Regions from separate parts of the Lysinibacillus sp. FSL P4-0201 genome, predicted to be linked through region 2. Evidence: riboswitches for the same ligand, from Rfam matches in the RefSeq annotation. Region 2 holds a riboswitch; the other holds the start of a gene.

Region 1 (7,590 bases), 740 kb from region 2:
GTCGTATCCGCTGTAATGGTAATTATTGTAGCCTTAACAGCGATTTGTAGCTTTCTATTCCCTGCCTATGGCTTATCGAATACGATTCGTGTACTACGTTTCCCATTAATGATTTTAGCTGCTATGTTTGGTTTATTCGGTGTAATGTTTGGCATTATGCTAATTATTCTTCATCTATGTAGCATTCGTTCATTTGGTGTACCTTATTTAAGCCCATTCGCACCGTTGGTATTACAGGATCAGAAGGATGCGTTTCTGCTGTTCCCGCGTAGAAAGTTACTTACACGACCTCGTTTGGTCAATCAAAAAAATATTGTTAGAGGACATAAATATATCAATGTAAAAAGCAGGAAATAACAACTGGATAAATGAGGAATGGAATATGGCAAAAATAAACTGGATTTGCTTACTATGTATCCTCACAATACTGTTAAGTGGCTGCTGGAGTAAGCGTGAATTAAATGAATTGGCCATAGTCGTAGCATTTGGCATTGACAAAATAGATGAGGAATATGAAATTACAGTTCAAATTGTTGATCCTAGTGAAGTCTCAGTGCGCCAAGCTTCCACTCAACGCTCTCCTGTCGTTAGCTATCATTCGAGAGGCGAGACCATCTTTGAAGCCATTCGGAAAATGACGACTATTGCAGCTCGAAAACCTTATTTTGCCCACCTTCAAGTGGTTGTATTAGGGGAAGATCTCGCGAAAGAAGGCATTAGTGATGCACTTGATTTAATTGTAAGGGACCATGAATTTCGTAAGGATTTCGACGTCATTATGTCTCACGAAGCAACAGCGAAGGAAGTATTAAATGTACTAACACCCATCGAAAAAGTTCCTGCAAATAAAATCTTGAATTCCCTTGATGTCTCTGAAAAGGCTTGGGGCTCCACGATAGCTGTTAATATTGATGAATTAGTCAATACGTTAACCAATAAGCATAAAGGGGCGTTAATTTCTGCTATTGAAGTTCATGGCGATAAGAAATTAGGTGTAGATCAAACAAATGTGCAACGTGTTAAAACACCTGTGCTATTACGTTATACAGGTTTAGCAGTATTTAAAGGGGATAAATATATAGGGCTACTGACTGAAAGCGAAAGCAAAAGTATTAGTTTTCTTAATGACAAAATTCAAAGTACGATAGAAATCATCGCCTGTCCTAATAAAGGGACCTTGTCTACTGAAATCACCCAATCCACTACAAAGGTGAAAGGGTCATTTAAAAACGGGAAACCGAAAATCGATGTCCATATTAATGTAGAGCAGAATGTTGGAGAGGTCGAATGTGATATCGATCTTACCAAAAATAAATCGATTGATTACGTTAATAAAAAAACAGCCCAGGGTATTGATGACCGCATTGAAAAAACAGTAGAGAAAATTCAACAGCAATATGAAGTCGATGTTTTTGGATTTGGGGATGCCCTACATCGGGCAGATCCAAAGCAGTGGAAAAAAATTAAGGATGACTGGACTTCCATTTTTCCAGATTTAGCAGTGGCTGTTCATGTAAAGGTAACAACCCAAGGTTCAGGTACGATGCAAAATTCATTATTAAACAAGCCAAAGGAGGAGTAATGAGATGGTACTAGCAGTAGCTATCTTGATTATTGCAATCATTGTTGCTCTTGTTTTTATTCCAAAGCTAAAAAAGCAACAGGATAGAAAAGCCATTATTGTATTCTCCTTTTTGCTATTTATTGGAACGGCTTTAAATATGGGGATTGCCCTTAAAATCCATATTCCTAGCCCATTAGATTTGATTACCTTTATCTTCACACCGATTAGGGATTACATTGTGTCATTCACAAAATAGAAAGATGGACTGAGAAACGGAGGGTAGCTTGATGGAAAAAGAGATAATTAGTTCAAGACAGTTTACAATCGTTACCTTTCTCTATTCTATCGGTACAGCGATTTTAATTATCCCTTCGAGTATTACTGGTGCCGCTAAGCAAGATGCTTGGATAGCGGCAAGCATTGGTGTTCTGCTCAGTTTACTGGTTCTAAAATTATTTTTAACACTGGCCAATCAAACACCGTCCCTAAACTTTATCGAGGCCAATGAAAAAATTCTTGGGCGTTTTTTCGGGAAAATCACAGCGATTTGTTTCCTGATTATGACCTTTCTTTCGGCTGGAGAATTACTTTATTTTATCGGTATTTTCATGAAAACGGAAGTTATGCCAGAGACACCGACATTAGCATTTGCCCTACTGTTCAGTATCCTTATTATGTATGCCGCTTATTTAGGGATTGAGACCTTTGCCCGTTCGGCAGAAATCCTCTTCCCATTGTTTATCTTTATTTTTATTTTTTTCGTCATTAGTATTACCCCTCAAATTACATTTGAGAATATTCAGCCTCTACTAGAAGCGACCAAAGCATCTATGTTTTATAGTATTGCACGCTTTATGAGTATCTTTTCCTTTCCATTAATTGTATTATTGATGCTCTATCCTACTGGCGTCAATGTACAGCCGTCTGCACAGAAAGGGCTATATATTGGGGCAATCCTTGGCGGAATCGTCTTAGTTACGTTGATTGTCCTATCAATTCTTGTATTAGGTCCTGAAAACACTGCATCAAGGACATTTCCTAGCTATGCCTTAGCGCAAAGAATATCTATAGGGAATTTTTTACAGCGCATTGAAATCATTATGGCATTTATGTGGATTACGTCTATATATATTCGTACATTTATGTATTTCTATACGACCGTTGTTGGCCTCGCACAAATTTTAAAGATCAAGGATCATCGCCCACTCATTATACCGATGGGGATAATTGTTATTGGACTTTCTCAAATTGTTCATCCAGATATTGTGCATTCTACTAATTATAATAATGAAATTTGGCCAATCTTTTCCTTTATTTTCACCATTTTATTACCTATACTTTTGTTGATTGTGGTAGTTATTCGCAATCGTAAATCCAAGGCTCAAAATAACGAAACACCTCAGCAGGAAACAGAAAATGACAATCAAAAAGTCTAATTTCTTCTAAGCTAGAAAAGAAATTAGACTTTTTATTAATTAAATATGATATTCGATTTCATCTACAAAATCCCATTCATATGGTGTTTCTTGGTAAACATAGTAGTTCAACCAGTTAGAGAATAATAGATGCGTATGGGCACGCCATGTATTCATCGGCACTTGTGTCGGATCGTCATTCGGGAAGTAGTTTACAGGAACGGCGATATCTATGCCCTTCGCCACATCGCGACTGTATTCATCGGCTAGCGTTGTCGCATCATACTCTAGATGCCCCGTAATCATAATATTTTTATTATCTTTTGATTGTACAATAAATACCCCAGCATCCTCTGAATAGGATAATAATCGTAGATCTGGATGATTGCGAACCTCGTCAATCGAAACAGATGTATAGCGTGAATGGGGCGCAGTAAATAAATCACTAAAGCCACGTACCAAATCTACAGTTAAATCTGTAATCACATGGGAATAGACGCCTGAGCATTTAGCAGAAAGCTCAACCTTCCCAATGCCATAATGATGATACAATGCAGCCTGTGCCCCCCAACATATATGTAGCACGGATGTCACATTCTTTTTAGACCAATCCATAATTTCTGAAATTTCCTGCCAATAGTTGACCTCTTCAAAAGCCATTTTTTCTACTGGCGCACCAGTTATAATCATACCATCATAGCGTCGGTGTCGAATCTGATTGAACGTTGTGTAGAAAAGCTGCAAATGGGATTTACTCACATTTTTAGACTCGTGTGTGGCTGTATTCAAAAAGGTAATATTGACTTGTAATGGTGTATTCCCCAATAAACGTAATAATTGGAGCTCTGTTTTTTCTTTTTCAGGCATTAAATTTAATATTAATATATTTAATGGACGGATTTGCTGTGTTTTCGCACGATCTTCTTCCATGACGAAGATTTTTTCCTCACGTAAATGTTCTCCAGCTGGTAAATTTTTCGGAATATTAATTGGCATCTTGCTTTCCCCTCTCTATAATCACTCTCTTTTAGCAAATCTTGCTTGCGTAGGATGCAACGAAATTAAAAAATCCTCCTCATTCCATACGAGATAGAATGAGAAGGATTTTTTTCACGTCCACTCTTATCTCTCAAAGGAAAAAATCCTTTGCTGGAATTAGCACCTTTCTAACAATTGTTAGAGGTTGCTGAAGCGTCATCGGGCCAAATCCCTCAGCTTCTCTTGATAAGATTATTTAATTATCTTGAATTGTAACACGAACTAGTTAGAATATCAATAATTCATAGAATATTTTGTGATTCACGCGCATGTTTCTCGGTCATTTGATGTACACTAAGCTTGCTATCTGTGGGGTTTCTACATTTAAAATTTATGGTAAACATGCCGTAATTATGTTACCATATACTTTTAGTAAGAGAGAGGAACGTGAATAGTTTGATTAAAATTGAATTTCCAAAACCAGATCTAGTAATCCGTCAACGTGAACAAGATTTAAAACCAGGTGATGTGCCGATCACACCTTACTTTGGTTTTATTGACTTCCATAAAATCACACGAGATAAAGGCGGCATTTTCTTATTCTATAATGACAAGAATGAGCTATTGTTTGTTGGGAAAGCACGTAAAATTCGTCAACGTATTAAAAAACATTTCGAGGATAATGTATCTCCGATGAAAAACCATCGTGATGAAGTGTTCAAAATTGAAGTCTATGAAGTAGAAGATCCAATGGAACGTGAAATTTACGAAACATATGCGATTAATACTTTCCGCTCTAAATATAACGTAGACAAAGTCTTTTATTAGACATCACGTAAAGAAACCGAAATCTCATTTCTAAAGGGATTTCGGTTTCTTTTATCACATAATGGTCATACGATCAATTGGCGTACTCTGACCGTTAATTCGCAAATCAATGGTATCCAGCTCAGGATTCTTGACGGTGACTTTAAAAACATAGGGTTGTGCCTCTTTCCTTTGCTCGCTGCCTTCTTCTAACTGGATAATAAGCCTATTTCCCTCAGCTGTAATACTTGCCAATACATTCCCTTTTGAATAATAAACAAGGTAATATGGAGCATCCTTTTCATGCAATAGTTGTATTCTGTCATTAGAAACGATATTTTTTTGGACATTATCTGGGACAACCGTTAGCTCATGAATCGTTGGTGGTTCGGTAGGTGGTGTAGCATTACAGGCTCCTAGCATTAGTAGGCTTATTAAACCTAGCAACACGAATTTTTTCAAGTTCCTCCCCTTCCTTATACGACTATTCTAAGAAAAAAGCTTTACGTTCCTTAGCAATCCAGTCTTCTAACTCCTGATCATCACGTTTTACTAACCGATTGATGAGCACATCATGCCATATATAATCCTCTAACAAATAAATATGAACTGGATCATTGGTGATAAAGGCCGTCTCTTGGGTAGATGGAGAATGACCATAAATCATTTCCTGACCATCTATCGATAAGATAAACCAATGCGGTGTAGACGCTTTTTTTGTATAATGTGTGGCTCTATGCTGGTCAATTGAGGCGAGATGCTCTCCTACATACAACGTAATGCCATGAACAGGAACATGCAGCGCCACCTCTTGCAAATCTTCACGTAAGGCATCATACATATCTTCCCACATCGACAGCATCACTTTTTTCTTCGCCTTCTTTAGAAGTGACTGACAATAGTTGATAATGGATTCCTTGCCCTTCAGCATGACCACTTTAGGCTCAGCTTCCTGTACTTTTTCCTCTAATTTCTCTAATTTCCCGCTTATAGACGTAAAATTCGACTCCCAGCGCTGTTGCATTTGCTGTAAGAACACAGACACAGGCATTGCCGAATAGGTCGTTTGTTCTGCGGTCTCTTCTTTTAACACGATGCCCTTTTCTACAAGGATATTTAAAATATCATACACTCTTGCACGTGGTATGCCAGAATTTTTACTAACCTGATAAGCACTGACATGACTTTGCTGAACAAGTGCCGTATAGGCCTTCGCTTCATATTCTGTAAAACCCATTTCTTTCAGCTGGGTGATTAATTCCTCCATGTAATCCCTCCATTATCTTTATTATAGGCTACCAATGTGAAGATTTGCCAATGAAAAAATGGGGTTTACAGCGCAAATAAAATTAGTTACTATTTCAGTAGTAACTAATTATAAAGAGGTGTCATATGTTGTTTGAAATCGATGTACATATTCTCATACTATTAATTTCTTTTGGATTTCTGGCGGCTTTTGTTGACTCAGTAGTGGGAGGGGGCGGTTTAATTTCACTACCAGCCTTACTATTTGTTGGGCTCAATCCAGCTGCTGCGGTTGCCACGAACAAACTAGCAGGAGCTATGGGCTCGCTCACTTCCTCTATTTCTTTCTATCGTTCTGGCCAGCTGGACATTCGCTCTGTCCTCAAATATTTTCCATCAGCATTTATCGGATCATTATGTGGTGCTTGGACTGTGCATCTGATTAATCCAGCATTACTAAAGCCATTAATGCTTGTTATGCTGGCGGCTGTTGGGGTATATACGATCCTTAAAAAGGATTGGGGTGCCGTCTCTACCGTAAAAAATCTATCTAAAAAACATTTATTTTTATTTATGCTGCTATTATTTGCTATTGGTTTTTATGATGGATTTCTTGGTCCTGGGACAGGGTCGTTTTTAATCTTTAGCTTCTTACTGGTAGGCTTTGATTTTTTAAAGGCGGCTGGTAATGCGAAGTTTTTAAATTTGGCGAGTAATGTGGCTGGTGTTTGTATGTTTGCTTACTTAGGTCAAATTCATTATGTTTATGGTCTAGTCATGGGCATTGCGCAAATTGGTGGGGCTATGCTTGGCTCACGGATGGCAATCAAGAAAGGAAGTGGCTTTGTCCGCACGCTATTTATTGTCGTTACAATGACATTACTTGCGAAAAATGCCTATGATTTTATGATGCATTAAAATAAACGCCACAGAATTTGAAATCTGTGGCGTTTTGGCGTTAAATCATAAGCTTTTCGTTTTTAAATTTATGACTAGTGGACAAACTGACAATCACAAAAATAAAGAAGGATGCGACAATTGGTATCGTGACTGTATGCATACCCAAGACAGAAGGATAAAACCGATCAATCATAATATACAACAACATGCCTGAAATCATTGACGCAATCGCTCCGTATTTATTCGCTTTTTTCCAATACAATCCTAAAACGACTGTCCAAATAAAGACAGCCTCTAGTCCACCGAAGGCAAATAAGTTCAACCACACTAATAAATCAGGTGGATTGAGTGCAAAGATGACAACGGCTAGGCCAATGACTGTTGTTACAATAAAGCTTGCACGCTTTATCTCTGCATCACTAGCTTTCGGCTTCATATAATTTAAATAGATGTCTTTGACAACTGTAGAGCTGACAAGCATTAGTAAAGCATTAACCGTAGACATTGTCGCAGCCATTGGTGCAGCTAAAACGATTCCTGCTAAAAATGGCGGTAATACCTTCAATGTCAGGAGCGGCATGACTTTATCACCAATCTCAATGCCCGGTAAGACAGGTCGGGCTAACACCCCAATTAAATGCATGCCAAACATGATTGTCCCTATGGCAATCGTGCCAATAA
Region 2 (7,590 bases):
TGTTTATAATGAATAGGATTAAAAAAATTCATGTATATAGAGGGATTGCGGATGAGCTTAGTGAAATATGAGATTTTAACAAAGGTGGCAGAGGTGGCAAGCTTTACAAAAGCAGCTGATGCGCTAGGGTTAACACAATCTGCTGTGAGTCATGCCGTGTCGAGTTTAGAAAAAGAGTTTGGCTTTGCGCTCATTCATCGAAGTCGTGTGGGTGTGACATTAACGAGTGAGGGACAAACAATGCTAAGGGCAATGCGTCAGGTTTTGGATGCTCAGGAATTATTGCAACAGGAAGCAGCTCACATTCATGGCGTGACACGAGGTAAGGTTCGAATTGGTGTGATATCGAGTATTTCTTCAAATTGGATGCCAGAAATTGTTCGGATTATGGATAATCAATTTCCAGGGATACAGGTGGAGTTACGAGAGGGAGATTACTATGAAATTGAACAATGGCTTTTAAGTGGTGAAGTAGAAGCAGGATTTTTGAATGGTCAAAAGTCAGAGCAATATCAGTTCACTGAGCTCCAACAAGACCCATTATTATGTATTGTTTCGGATAAAAGTCCATTGTTTGATAAGACAGAAATTGATATCGTAGATTTAGAGGATATGCCATTTATTATGACTTCCTATAAAGGGACAAATGATGTCAAGGTGCTATTAGAGCAATATCATGTTAAGCCGAATATCCGCTTTGAGCTTTCCGAGGAGGTAGGGATTCTTTCCATGATTTCTCATCATTTAGGGATCAGTATTTTACCTCAGTTGGTTATTCAAAATTTACCGCCAACATTGAGGGCGATTCCATTAAAGCAAGGTGGCTACCGAACGATTGGTATTGCCATGAAACACCATGCTTCTCCCGTCACAAAGAAATTTGCAGAGATATTAAGTGCTTGGCTAAAAGAACAAAACAGCTCTCTAAAATAGTGGCTATTGAAGCCTATCCTTACATTACGTTAAAATAGTATTTGTATATATTTCAGAAAATAGGTGAGTGTATGGGGACATTACAGGGCAAAACCGTACTCATTACAAGTGGGGGAACACTTGAAAAATGGGATCGTGTACGAGGTCATACGAATTTATCAAAAGGCACAATGGGGTGTTATTTAGCAGAGGCGGCGCTGGCTGCTGGCGCTAACGTAGTATACATGCATGGTTACTTTGCACAGCTTCCAGAAAACCAAAATGATATGACATTGATACAATTTGAAGGCATAGAGGATTTAGGACAAAAGGTGCGTCATGCAGTTCAACAACAACATGTCGATATCGTCATTATGGCGGCTGCGGGCTCTGATTGGGTCATTGACAAAGTATATGATCAATCAGGTAATTTAATGGAGGAAACGGGGAAAATGCCTTCTGACGAACCACCTATTATTCATTTTAAAAAAGCACCAAAAGTATTAGGTCAAATTAAGGGATGGCAACCGAATGTAACGTTAGTAGGCTTTAAACTCGAAGCAACGAATGATGAGGAATTCTTGTTAGCTCGTGCCAGACTGCGTATGGAAACAGCCAATGCACAATTTATGGTAGCAAATAGCTCTCAGTCTTTATATGGGGGGGATGAACCTCATTGGATTGTACCTGCTGATGGACAGCCTCTTAAAGTAATGGGTAAGCAAAAAACAGCAGAAGCTTTAATGATGTATTTACAAAATCAATAAATGTGAACTGTGTAGAGAAATATTTCTACACAGTTTTTTCTTGTCTAAAAGGTTAGCATCCTATAATATTTACTTAACGGTCGGTAAAAAAGGAGGGTAATAATGGGAAATAAAGAACAAACTTTTCACAAAATTATAGAAATTGCTTATGGGATGTTTGCGGAAAATGGATTTGAAAAAACAAGCTTAGCAATGATTGCTACAGAGGTCGGTATTTCAAAACCAGCCATTTACTATTATTTTCAATCAAAAGATCAATTAATCGCTTTCATATTTGATGAATTGTACAAAGAAATTCAACATGATGTCGCTGTGGATTATAAAGAGCTTTCTTCTGCTAATTTTAAGGAGGAATTACTTAAGCTAGGCTATAAATCTATTGAGGCACAGGACAAGGACCCTTATTTTAATAAAATATTTAATCAATATGTACTATTAGCGGCCCGCGATGAAAACTATAAAAGACAATTAGTAGAGCTAGAAACCAGCTTTTTAACGAGCTTTGTTGCTATCCTACGATATGGCGTACAGCTAGGCGTGCTAGAGGATACTCCACATATAGAAGCGAAGGCACAGATGCTAGCCCTCGTCTATGATAATATCGGTAATTTCATGTTAACAGGCAACCAATTGAACTATAGGGCTATTTGGAAGGAGGCTGTACATAGCGCTATCCAAGGGGGCAAAGATGACAAAAAGAAATGATGATCGGCGCATTGAAGGTCTTGATTTTGCAAGAGCTCTCGCCATGCTTGGCATGTTCATTGTCAATTTTGGCGTCATAACAGGTTCTACAACGAATGGTTCAACATGGTTAATTGCCTTCCAACATCTTTTCGAGGGACGTGCTTCGGCCGTATTTGTCATGCTAGCAGGAATAGGGACAGCTTTAATGACTCGTCACGCTAGAGAGACTAAGGACCCAATGCTTCTTCGCGAGAATCGACTTACTTTGTGGAAGAGGTCATTTTTGTTATTCGTGATAGGGATAGTACTATATGCGGTCGGTTGGACAGGAGATATATTACATTATTATGGCGTGTATATGTTTGTTGCCGCATGTTTGATTGCCCAATCTCAGAAAAGGATGATGTTCATAATCGGTGTCATCCTCATCCTTTCACAATGGCTTCAAATTCAATTTAGTTACCTTGCTGGTTGGCATCCAACATATGTGCTACTAGAGTATCTTGATTTTTGGACACCAGCAGGATTTATAAGAAATTTGATGTTTAATGGCTATCATCCACTATTCCCCTGGATTTGCTTCTTTCTGATAGGTATGGTAGTGGGCACATTAGATTTAACAAATCATACATTAAGAAAAAACTTACTGGTGATAGGTTTATTGTTAGTCATCATGACTGAGACTTGTTCAACGTTATTCATTAAGATGACAACCATTCATTTATTAGATGTAGAGAGTGCATTGTATTTATTTGATACAGGACCGATTCCACCGAATATGATGTATGTCCTATCTAATTCGGCTTCGGCTATTGTCATCATTGTTGGCTCCATCTATCTTGTAGAGACATGTAAAAATAAAGTTATTCAATCTTTCATATTAACAGGACAAATGTCTTTAACGCATTATGTTGGCCATGTTTTTATAGGCATTGGAATACTAATTGTTTGCCAAAAGCTGGAGAACCAAACACTTGCTTTTTCCATGCTGTATGCCTGCTGTTACTTTTTAGGATGTGTCTTTGTTTCTGTATGGTGGAGGGCTAAACATCATCGAGGCCCACTTGAATTCATAATGAGGAAATGGAGCTCGTAATAAATTAATGGATTGCCATCTATTTCTCACTGACTAGGCATAAAATACTTTAGGTTTAGGGAGTCTTTTAATCTAAACGACATATTGCATAGTATTCAACTAGGTTTTCTAATATTTTGTATTGACATTCCTATAGCGGAATTATAGAATTATTTTCAAGAAACGCAGTACTCTTATCAAGAGAGGTGGAGGGACTTGGCCCAATGAAGCCTCGGCAACCGAAAAACAGGTGCCAAATCCAACAGATGGTGTCTGAGAGATAGGAGGGGCTATCAATCAGTTTGATGCGTTGGCCTCTTTATGAACAATAAGGAATAAGAAAGAAGGGGTGTTTCGTATGGCTCAGTCAGTAAAAGTAGATGATAAGAAACTAGAGGCAATTGCGAAGGCGATTCAAAATCTTGAATTTGGTGAAGTGCATATTACGATTCAAGATGGTGTGATTGTGCAAATTAATAGGCTTGAAAAGCAGAGATTTCCGCAGAAAAAATAACAATGATTTCAGTAGAACTTATGTCAAACGGCCACCTATAAGCATGAAGGATTTCCTGTGCTTACAAGTGGCCCTTTTTTTGTGTAAAGGCTAGCTATAAAAGCTTTTTGGTATGGGACCGATATGACGGCGATGATAAAGCAAAGGCTCTTTTTGAGCATTTGTAATGTCTACGACCTGCCCAATAAAAATGGTATGGTCGCCAGCATCGATTTGCTGAAATGTTTTACATTGTAAATTAGCTGCTGTATCATGTAAAATCGGTAGTCCTAAAGAGGAAGTTGACCATTTTGCTTGTGCAAAGCGATCAGGGATTTTACTGGCAAATAGTGTACATAAATGCTCTTGATCACTCGCTAAAATATTGACCGCAAAATTTGGCGCAGTCGTGAAATAAGGATGGAGCTGAGATTTTTTATCGAGTGACCATAAAATAAGGAGCGGGTCGATTGAAACAGATGCAAAGGAATTGACGGTTAAGCCAATCGGTTTTGTGTCATGACATGTCGTGACAACTGTTACACCTGTAGGATAATTACCTAATGCCAATTTAAAAGCAGCTACTAAATCTGTCATTCAAATCACCTCTTTATGAAATTAGTGAACGGAGTTTGTAGGTAAACGAAACTTTTTTTCATATCCTACTAGTAACTCCTTTTCTTGAGTAAATTTTAAACTAATCAAACATACAGGTAAAGGTAATGGGGAAAGAAAGGGGAATGGCCATGACTTTATATTTTGATCATTTGGTTCATCAAGTGGAATCACCAGAAAATATAAAGGTTTTCTTCAATAAACGAAATGTCCATACAGTGAATGGTGGGCAGCACACGATGTGGGGGACTTATAATACGTTAAGCTACTTTGGCTTAAGCTATATTGAACAAATTGCTATCTATGATCGTGATTTATTTGAGCAAGCGGCACAATACCCATATTCCCTACATTATACGTTTAAACGTGATCAAGAGCGCCAGGGATTTTCTCGAATTGCTCTGCGCACAAAAAATATTGAGGAAGAGGGTCGACGCTTGCGAGCATTGGGCTATGAAGTATATGGACCAGATGCATGTAGCAGAACAAGACCAGATGGCACTGTGGTAGAATGGAAGCTACTGCATTTTGGTAAGCCAGATCTGCCAATTGATTTTCCATTTTTGATTGAATGGGCGGAGGAAGATGAAGAGCGTTTGGTTCAATTAAAGGCAAGTGGTGCCATTGATGTCAAACAGGCTATAACGATGGAATCCGTCCAATTCTACGTCAAGGACATGCAGGCAACAGTTAAGCTGTGGCAAGAGGTGTTACAGCTACCAGTGCCTACGCAACATGAGCAGTATTTGTCACTACAGCTACCGAATATGCGCTTAGATTTCTATGAGGAAGAGAGCGCGATGACAATGACACTTGGTCATGTCAAAGAGGGACCATTTGGTGTGACATTAAAGGATCCTAAACGAACAAAGGAAACTTTAGTTTGCCCTGGTGCTTTTTATTGGATAAATCGATAATGAGAAAAGGCTGGGCCATAACTAACTGGGACCTTCATAAAGCTGAATAATCTTTAAATTAACAAACATGATAAAAAAACCGAACTATTCCAAAACACTTCGTAAGCGTTTTAGTGGATAGCTCGGTATTTTTATGGGCTGAAACACTGTTGCTCCAGCCTCTTTACATAAGTATTGAAAAACCATCAATAGAATTTCTGATGCTGGCTACTTGCTTTCCTGTGGATTTAGCGTTACAGAGGAGACCCTGGAGCGAAATCACCCCAACCTTGCTAAAAAAAGTTTTAGCTAGTGACATGATCTTTAATTCAACAATATGGAAAAATCCACTTCATCAGAGAAGTGGATTTTCGTTGCCAATTATTATTCAATTGTCATTTTTCTCGGTGTTTCTGTACCTGTATACCAATCAAATTCAATTTCAAATGAATGCTTGTCGCCCTTTTTTGTATAGGAGTATTCGATTTTGAGCTGTTCACTTGGGCTGACAACTGTTGGCTCTGTGTCTTGAACAAAAGTGAATTCACCATTTTCTTTAAGCTTTTTTGCAATCGTTTCCAGTGTTGCTGCAAATTCTGCTACACTTTGTCGTTCTTTATGCTTCAAAATAACTTCAGTCATGGGTTTATTTTGTTTTTGCATCGAAATCCCTCCTTACGTATTGTTACTTCTATTATAACATGGAGGGGGCATTCAGCTTATAAAACAATACAAAAAGCGGATGAAGGAAACGATGCATTTCCTAATCCGCTGCTAATCTGGAACTACACGGATAGTCCCATTACGCTTATAGTTTTACAACATTTGATGCTTGGGGTCCACGATTGCCTTCCACAACATCAAATGAAACCTTTTGACCTTCTTCAAGTGTACGGAAGCCTTCCTCCTGGATGCCCGTAAAATGAACAAATACATCTTCGCCATCATCACATTCAATAAAGCCATAACCTTTTTCATTATTGAACCACTTTACGATCCCCTGTTGCATAAGCATTCGCCTCCAATGCGCTTGAATGTAAAATAAAGTTAAATAAATGGTGCACTCATTGAGAAAATGTGAAAAAATTGCATTTTCTCTTAGAACATACAGGAATTGAACAAATAAGTCAATTGATTGACGAAATGCTTGCATATCTGGCTTTCTTTTTTTTCACAATTAAGACTATAATGGAAATGAACAACATAGAAAGTAGGATGCCAAATGACAACGAAAAATCAACCATTATCAGATTTAGAAATCGCTAGTCAAGCAGTGATCAAACCTATTACGGAAATTGCCAATGCTGCGGGTATTCCAGAGGATGCTCTTGAGCAGTATGGACGCTACAAAGCAAAGATCGACCCATTAAAAATTACTGCTCAGGGCGAGGATGCAAAGGTAGTATTAGTATCAGCTATTAGTCCAACCCCAGCTGGTGAAGGAAAGTCGACTGTGACTGTTGGACTAGCAGATGCCCTTCATCAATTAGATAAGAAGGTGATGGTCGCATTACGTGAACCATCATTAGGTCCAGTCATGGGCGTAAAAGGTGGCGCAACTGGCGGAGGTTACGCACAAGTTATACCAATGGAGGATATTAATTTACATTTTACTGGCGACCTTCATGCGATTACAACAGCTAACAATGCTTTATCCGCATTTATTGATAATCATATCCACCAAGGAAATACACTTAACATTGATCCACGACGCATTATTTGGAAGCGTGTCATGGACTTAAATGATCGTGCCCTTCGTAAGGTAGTGGTGGGATTAGGTGGTCCTGTTCAAGGCATGCCGCGCGAGGACGGCTTTGATATAACGGTTGCCTCTGAAATTATGGCGGTATTCTGTTTAGCAACAAGCATTGAGGATTTACGTGAGCGCATCGCTAGTATCGTGATTGGCTATACTTTCGAGCGTGAGCCTGTCTTTGTACGTGATTTACAGGTAGAGGGTGCCTTAACACTATTATTAAAAGATGCCTTTAAGCCAAACCTAGTTCAAACATTAGAGGGAACACCTGCTATTATCCATGGTGGTCCATTTGCGAATATTGCCCACGGCTGTAATTCCATTATGGCGACACAAACCGCTCGTAAGCTAGCTGATATTGTGGTGACAGAAGCGGGCTTCGGCTCTGA

Evidence for each region. Region 2 has a riboswitch for S-adenosylmethionine ahead of MKY76_RS08505 (YezD family protein). Riboswitches for the same ligand answer to the same signal wherever they lie in the genome.
Region 1: it holds a riboswitch for S-adenosylmethionine, as region 2 does, so the genes downstream of both, metA (homoserine O-succinyltransferase) here and MKY76_RS08505 (YezD family protein) in region 2, are expected to answer to the same signal.

The regions. Positions count from the first base shown of each region.
Region 1 is NZ_CP151995.1:2,483,209-2,490,798, forward strand. It holds gene MKY76_RS12390 (spore germination protein) at 1-357, shown strand, start outside; gene MKY76_RS12395 (Ger(x)C family spore germination protein) at 383-1,582, shown strand; gene MKY76_RS12400 (hypothetical protein) at 1,587-1,820, shown strand; gene MKY76_RS12405 (endospore germination permease) at 1,852-3,000, shown strand; gene metA (homoserine O-succinyltransferase) at 3,040-3,975, opposite strand; SAM riboswitch class I at 4,099-4,210, opposite strand; gene MKY76_RS12415 (nucleotide excision repair endonuclease) at 4,414-4,785, shown strand; gene MKY76_RS12420 (hypothetical protein) at 4,840-5,226, opposite strand; gene MKY76_RS12425 (TrmB family transcriptional regulator) at 5,249-6,031, opposite strand; gene MKY76_RS12430 (TSUP family transporter) at 6,157-6,927, shown strand; gene panF (sodium/pantothenate symporter) at 6,968-7,590, opposite strand, start outside.
Region 2 is NZ_CP151995.1:1,742,236-1,749,825, forward strand. It holds gene MKY76_RS08485 (LysR family transcriptional regulator) at 52-933, shown strand; gene MKY76_RS08490 (phosphopantothenoylcysteine decarboxylase) at 1,005-1,679, shown strand; gene MKY76_RS08495 (TetR/AcrR family transcriptional regulator) at 1,782-2,384, shown strand; gene MKY76_RS08500 (heparan-alpha-glucosaminide N-acetyltransferase domain-containing protein) at 2,368-3,462, shown strand; SAM riboswitch class I at 3,633-3,728, shown strand; gene MKY76_RS08505 (YezD family protein) at 3,800-3,955, shown strand; gene MKY76_RS08510 (flavin reductase family protein) at 4,046-4,531, opposite strand; gene MKY76_RS08515 (VOC family protein) at 4,681-5,466, shown strand; gene MKY76_RS08520 (amphi-Trp domain-containing protein) at 5,830-6,108, opposite strand; gene MKY76_RS08525 (cold-shock protein) at 6,254-6,454, opposite strand; gene MKY76_RS08530 (formate--tetrahydrofolate ligase) at 6,668-7,590, shown strand, end outside.